Linked DNA regions of Cupriavidus necator N-1. The protein of the gene in region 2 binds, or shares a complex with, the protein of the main gene of each other region. Links are inferred from orthologs where the notes say so. Each region holds a gene or a part of one and is shown on either strand. Other genes may lie near its edges.

Region 1 (3,330 bases), 840 kb from region 2 along the record:
GCTTGAAGCCCGGGGGCAGCGGCAGGCCCGAGGTCATCGAGCCCATCTTTTCCTGCGAGGTGGCTTCGGCCTTGCGCACGGCGTCATTGAAGGCGGCGGCGACCAGGTCTTCCAGCAGGTCCTTGTCTTCGCCCTCGGCCAGCAGGCTAGGGTCGATGGTGACGCGCTTGACGTCGTTCTTGCAGGTCATGACCACCTTGACGAGACCGGCGCCGGACTGGCCCTCGACCTCGATCAGGGCCAGCTGCTCCTGCATCTTCTTCATGTTTTCCTGCATCTGCTGGGCTTGCTTCATCAGCCCGGCGAGTTGACCTTTCATCATGATGGAATGCTCCTGGATTCGGTAAGAAATTCGGCAAAGTAGTTCGGTAAAGCAAACGCAGGCCGCGGATCAGGCGGCGCGCGGCTGGATCGAGCCCGGCACGATCTGGCCGCCAAAATCGCGCAGCAGGCCCTGTACAAAGGGATCGGCCTCGATCACTGCCTCGGCCTGGCGCTGGCGCTCGGCGCGCGCCTCGGCATCGGCGGCCGCCGCGGTGATGGAAACCCCGCCCACCTCGCAGACCACGCGCACCGGCACGCCAAAGTGGTCGCACAGCGCCTGCTGCAGCCGCTCGGACACGCCGTTCTCGCCCAGGGCCGCGACCGGGATGCGCAGGTGGAAGGTGCGCCCGACCACCTGGGTCAGTTCGCTCTGGTAGGCCAGCTGCTGTGCCAGGCCCTTCAAGGGCAGGCCAGCGGCCAGCACCGGCCATTCGCCGGTGAAGGCCGGCGGGGTGCCATCCTCGCCCGCCGCAGGCGGTCGCGGGGCGACGAATTTGGCGGACTCTGCCGGCGCCGTGGCTGACGGCACGGGAGCGGCCTCGCGCGCCGGCTCGGCCTCGCGCGCGGGTGCCCGGCCCGGCCGGGCCGGGCCGTTGCGCGGCGCGGCGGCAGGCGGTGCCGGTTCGTTGAAACCGCTGTCGCGGTAGCCAGGATCGCTGTCATAGGGGCCTATGACCGGCAGGTCAGGCGGCAGCTCTTCCCACGGCGGCACGTCGCTGCCACCCGCCAACTCCCAGGGCGGCACGGATTCCGGCTCCGCCTGGCGCGCCGCGGGCTGCGCGGCGGGCCGTGCCGGCGCTGCCGGAGACTGGACTGGCGGCTGCATGGGCGCCTTCGCAACCGGTGCCGGCGGGCGGCTTACGGCTGCGGCGCCGGGCGCGCGCAAGGGTTGGGCCGGCGGGCGCTGCGCGGCAGCCGGCGCTGGCGGCATGGCCGGCGGCGGCGCCTTGCGGCCGCCACCACGAGCAGCGGAACCCTGGCGGGCAGCGGCCAGCGCGGCGGCGGCGGGCGACATGGCCCCGTTGCCGGCGGCTGCGGCCGGGCGCGCTGGCGCTGCTTCAGGGGATGCAGCAACTGCGGCAGGCGCTGCCGCAGCTTCGGCCATGGGCGCAGGCAGTACCGCCCGTGCGGGCACAGGGGCAGGGACAGGCGCCGCCGCAGTACCGGCATTTGCCTGCGCGGCGGCGTTGGCACCAGCCGCCGCATAGCGGGTATCAACGGGCGGGGCGGTCTCAAGCACGGCAGCGCCGCGCTGACGCGCAGGCGCGGCACCACCGCCCTGCCCTTGCGTCGTGGCGGGTTCAGACGACGGCCGGAACGCCAGCATGCGCAGCAGCGTCATGGTGAAGCCGGCGTACTCGTCCGGCGCGAGCGCCAGCTCGCTGCGGCCGAGGTTGGCGATCTGGTAGAACAGCTGCACTTCCTGCGCGTCGAACACGCCGGCCAGGCGCCGCACCTCATCGGCTTCGGGCCATTCGTCCTGCACCGAGGCCGGCACGGCCTGCGCCAGCGCCACCTTGTGCAGCAGCGAGCCCAGGTCCTGCAGCGCGCCGGCAAACGACAGGCTGCGGTCGGCCATGGCATCGGCAATCGCCAGCATGGCGGCGCCGTCCTCGGCGGCCAGCGCATCGAGCAGCTGCACCAGGTAGCCCTGGTCGATCGCGCCCAGCATGCCGCGCACCGCGTCTTCCGACACCTGGCCCGCGCTGTAGGCGATGGCTTGGTCGGTCAGCGACAGCGCGTCGCGCATCGAGCCGTGCGCGGCCTGGGCCAGTAGCCGCAGCGCGTTGCCGTCGTGGGCAATGCCTTCCTGCGCCAGGATATGGTCCAGGTGCGAGACGATATGCCCCGGCGGCATCTGCTTGAGGTTGAACTGCAGGCAGCGCGACAGCACCGTGACCGGGATCTTCTGCGGATCGGTGGTGGCGAGGATGAACTTGACGTGCCCGGGTGGCTCCTCCAGCGTCTTCAGCATGGCGTTGAAGGCGTGGTTGGTCAGCATGTGCACTTCGTCGATCATGTAGACCTTGAAGCGCCCGGAGGTCGGGGCGTAGACCGCCTTGTCCAGCAACTGCGCCATCTCGTCGACGCCGCGGTTGGAGGCGGCGTCCATCTCGATGTAGTCGACGAAGCGGCCGCTGTCGATCTCCTGGCAGGCCTTGCACTGCCCGCACGGCTGGGCGGTGATGCCGCCGTTGCCGTCAGGGCCGATGCAGTTCAGGGCCTTGGCCAGGATCCGCGACAGCGTGGTCTTGCCGACCCCGCGCGTGCCGGTGAACAGGTAGGCATGGTGCAGCCGCTGCTGTTCCAGCGCGTGCGTGAGCGCGCGGACCACGTGCTCCTGGCCGACCAGCGTGGTGAAATCCCTGGGGCGCCATTTGCGCGCTAGAACTTGATAACTCATGGCGGCGATTGTAGCAAAAGGCGGCCCCCCTCCGGCCGCCGCCGCCCCGACCTCGCGGTCTTTATTCGCCACGCGCCGCGCGGGCCGGCTCCGGTGGCCGCAACCCGCCCGCGGCGGGGCTCAGCCGCACTCGCCCACGTAGCCGCAATTGGCGCATTTGGCGCAGCCGTCGACCTTGTGCAGGGCGTGCGCGCCACACTCCGGGCACGGCTTGCCGGTGCCGACACCGGGGGTGCCGGGGGCCCGGGCCTGGCTGGCGAGATCGGCCCCGGCATCCAGCGCCTGCCCCCCAGCCTCGCGCTGGGCCAGCCTGGCGGCCAGCGCCGCTACCGGCACCTGGCCGCCCTCGGCATCCAGGAAGCCGCGCTTGATCAGGATGCGCTGCAGCGCGTAGCTGAGCGCGGCCACTTCGGAGTCATGGAAGCGCGGCACCTCGGTGCCGTCCTGGCGCACCAGCGTGCCGTAGCGCACCGTGCCCTTGTCCCACACCACGTTGCGCATGTCCGCCAGCGCCTTGGCCACCGAGCCGCCCGAGCGCGCCACCATCGACAACAGCCGCATGGTGGAGGTAATCCACTGCTGGCCCTCGCTGCGCTGCCCCG
Region 2 (3,279 bases):
AGTAGTTCTCGGTGATGATCGAATCGGTATGGTGCGAGCCGTATTCGTTGATATGGGCGACGGCCTCGTCCAGTCCGGCCACGGTCTTGATGGCGAGGATCGGGGCCAGGTATTCCAGGCGCCAGTCTTCCTCCGCGGCATCGACCAGGCCGGTGAAGCCCGCCGCTTCCAGCGTGGCGCGGGTGGCCGGGCACACGCGCAGTTCGACGCCCTTCTCCTGGTAGATGCGGCACAGCGGCGGCAGCGCGGCGGCGGCGATGTCCTGCGACACCAGCAGCGTCTCCATGGTGTTGCACGGCGCATAGCGCTGCGTCTTGGCGTTGTCGCAGACGCGCACGGCCTTGTCCAGGTCGGCAGCGGCGTCGATATAGACGTGGCAGATGCCGTCCAGGTGCTTGATCATCGGCACGCGCGCTTCTTCCATCAGCCGCGCGATCAGGCTCTTGCCGCCGCGCGGCACGATCACGTCGACGTATTCGGTCATCGTGATCAGCCGGCCCACGGCAGCGCGGTCAGTAGTCTCGATCACCTGCACCGCCTCGGACGGCAGCCCGGCCGCGGACAGGCCCTCGGCCACCAGCGCCGCCAGCGCGGTGTTGGATTCGATTGCTTCGGAACCGCCGCGCAGGATGGTGGCGTTGCCCGACTTCAGGCACAGCGCCGCGGCGTCGATGGTCACGTTCGGGCGCGACTCGTAGATGATGCCGATCACGCCCAGCGGCACGCGCATCTGGCCGACCTGGATGCCGGTCGGGCGGAACTTCATGTTCGAGATCTCGCCGATCGGGTCGGCCAGGGCGGCGATCTGCTCCAGGCCCGCGGCCATGGTGGCGATGGCCTTGTCCGACAGCGTCAGGCGATCGATAAAGGCGGCGTCCTGGCCGTTGGCGCGGGCGCGTTCAACGTCACGCGCGTTGACCGCCTTGAGCTTGTCGGCATCGCGGCGGATGGCAGCGGCGATGGTCAGCAGCGCGCGGTTCTTGTCGGCCGTGGAGGCACGCGCCATGGCGCGCGACGCGGCGCGGGCCTGGCGGCCGACGCGGTCCATGTATTGGTTGAGGTCGAGCTCGTTCATGTCAGTGGCCCTGGGGTGGTGGCCGTCAGTGTGTTTTCCGTCCCCCCGCCGCACGCGGCGGGGGAAGCAAACCTGTGGAGTTGCGCGTTCAGCGCGCGATCATCAGGGCAAGCTGCTGCAGCCCGTCCCATGGTTCCGCCGGCAGCGGGCTGCCGCCCGGTGGCGGCAGGTCCGACAGGCCCTTGACCTGGCGGTCCAGCCGCGCCGCCAGCGCCAGCGCCGCGTCCAGCCTTGGCTGCGCCAGGCGCTGCGCGGCCTGCGGCACCAGCCGCTCGCGCGGGCCCCAGACGCGCAGCTCGCGCATCAGCACGCCCGCCGGCTTGCCGGCCGCCAGCCCTTGCCGGACCTTGGATAATACGCGAATTTCCTCGGTCAGCGCCCACAGCACCAGCACTGTGGCCTCGCCCTCGCCGCGCAGCCCTTCGAGCATGCGCACCAGCCGCGGCACGTCGCCAGAAAGCATCGATTCAGACAGCTTGAAGACGTCGTAGCGGGCCACGTTCAGTACCGCATCGTGCACCTGGTCGAAGGTGAGTTCGCCGGGCGGGTACAACAGCCCCAGCTTCTGGATTTCCTGGTGCGCCGCCAGCAGGTTGCCCTCGACCTTGTCGGCGATAAACTGCAGCGAACGCCGGCCAGGCTCGCCGCCCTCGACGCGCTGCTGCTGCAGCGATAGCCGCTCGCCGACCCAGGCCGGCAGCCGGGTGCGGTCCACGGAGTCGACCTTGATCGACACGCCGGCGCCTTCCAGCGCCTGGAACCAGGCCGACTTGGACGCGGCAAAATCCAGCCGCGGCAGCGTCACCAGCAGCACCACGTCGGGCGACGGCTGGGCGGCCACGGCGCGCAGCGCCTCGCCGCCGTCCTTGCCGGGCTTGCCCGACGGGATGCGGAGTTCAACGATCTTGCGGTCGCCGAATAGCGACATCGACTGCTGCGCCTCGACCAGCTGGCCCCAGTGGAAGCCGCGCTCGGCCACCAGCACGTCGCGCTCGGAGAAGCCGGCTTCGCGCGCCGCGGCGCGCAGGCGGTCGACGGCCTCCAGCACCAGCAGGTGTTCGTCGCCGTGCACCACGTACAGCGGCGCCAGGCCCTTGGCCTTCGCCTGCCGCAGGTGTGCGTCGAGCCCGTCGAGCTTGAGCTGCATGCCGTGATCAGATGGCCTTGACGGCGGCCAGCCGGCGCATCAGCTGCTGCACGATATCGCGTTGCATGTCGCGGTACAGCTGCTGCTCTTCGTAGTCCTTGGCCAGCGTGTTGGCTTCGTTGTAGGTCAGGTCGCGCGTCAGCACCAGCTGCGACGGCGGGATCAGTTCCTTGCCGGCGGCGTCGCGCAGGCGGAAGGTGAAGCGCTGTGTCAGGCGGTATTCGCGCACCACGCCGGTGGTGGTGATCGACAAGATCGACTTGGTGCGGGTGTCCTGCAGCACGTCCAGCAGCGCGTCGGCCTCCTTCTGGTCGACCACCACCTGGGTGTCGGAGCCGCCGTGGATGGCGCGGCGCAGGTCCGCGCCCATCAGCGAATTGGCCGGAATCCCGATATAGAGCCGCTTGAAGGCGAAATCCGAGTTGCCGCGCATGTGGAAGCCGCAGCCGGCCAGCAGGCCTGTTGCCGGCACTGCCAGCATTGCCGCGAGCACCTTGCGGCGCCCCATGTTCAGTCGCTTCATTCTTGGCGATTCCTTGTCAGGTTCCGAGACCAGCTTACAACACCACGTTGACCAGGCGGCCGGGCACCACCACGATCTTCTTCGGCGCCTTGCCCTCGGCGAACTTGGCCACGGTCTCGCTGGCGGCGGCGGTTGCCTCGATGGCGGCGCGGTCGGCGTCGGCGGGCACGGTGATGCTGCCGCGCACCTTGCCGTTGATCTGCAGCACCAGTTCGATCTCGCTGCGCACCAGCGCGGCTTCATCGACCTGCGGCCACGGGGCGTCGAGCAGGTCGCCGGCTTCGGCGGCGTAGCCCAGCTGGTCCCACAGGCCGTGGGTGACGTGCGGCACCACCGGGTACAGCACGCGCAGCAGGATGCCGAAGCACTCGCGGCGCGCGGCCGGCGAAGCGGTCTTGGCGTCGTCCAGCGCGTTCAGCATCTTCATCGTGGCGGACACCACGGTGTTGTACTGGATGCGCTGGTAGTCGTAGTTGGCCTGCTTGAGCACGCCGTGGATCTCGCGGCGCAGCTCGGCGTCATCGGCAGTCGGCG

What was found.
Region 1: the proteins of holA (region 2) and CNE_RS11195 are in contact, whole or in part, in a cryo-EM structure (PDB 8GIZ), measured with the Escherichia coli proteins. The link is inferred for Cupriavidus necator N-1 from one-to-one orthologs.

The regions. Positions count from the first base shown.
Region 1 is NC_015726.1:2,379,490-2,382,819, forward strand. What follows is about bases 61-3,080. They hold CNE_RS11195 (DNA polymerase III subunit gamma/tau), read right to left. Parts: upstream 2,729-3,080; coding sequence 392-2,728; downstream 61-391. Other genes in these bases: CNE_RS11190 (YbaB/EbfC family nucleoid-associated protein), read right to left, coding at 61-322; CNE_RS11200 (adenosylcobalamin-dependent ribonucleoside-diphosphate reductase), read right to left, coding at 2,849-3,080. In the rest of the region: more of CNE_RS11190, read right to left, coding at 1-60; more of CNE_RS11200, read right to left, coding at 3,081-3,330. UniProt on the Escherichia coli protein: Part of the beta sliding clamp loading complex, which hydrolyzes ATP to load the beta clamp onto primed DNA to form the DNA replication pre-initiation complex.
Region 2 is NC_015726.1:3,219,041-3,222,319, forward strand. What follows is about bases 194-3,162. They hold holA (DNA polymerase III subunit delta), read right to left. Parts: upstream 2,223-3,162; coding sequence 1,164-2,222; downstream 194-1,163. Other genes in these bases: CNE_RS15095 (glutamate-5-semialdehyde dehydrogenase), read right to left, coding at 194-1,075; CNE_RS15105 (LPS-assembly lipoprotein LptE), read right to left, coding at 2,230-2,745; leuS (leucine--tRNA ligase), read right to left, coding at 2,780-3,162. Outside these bases: more of CNE_RS15095, read right to left, coding at 1-193; more of leuS, read right to left, coding at 3,163-3,279. UniProt on the Escherichia coli protein: Part of the beta sliding clamp loading complex, which hydrolyzes ATP to load the beta clamp onto primed DNA to form the DNA replication pre-initiation complex.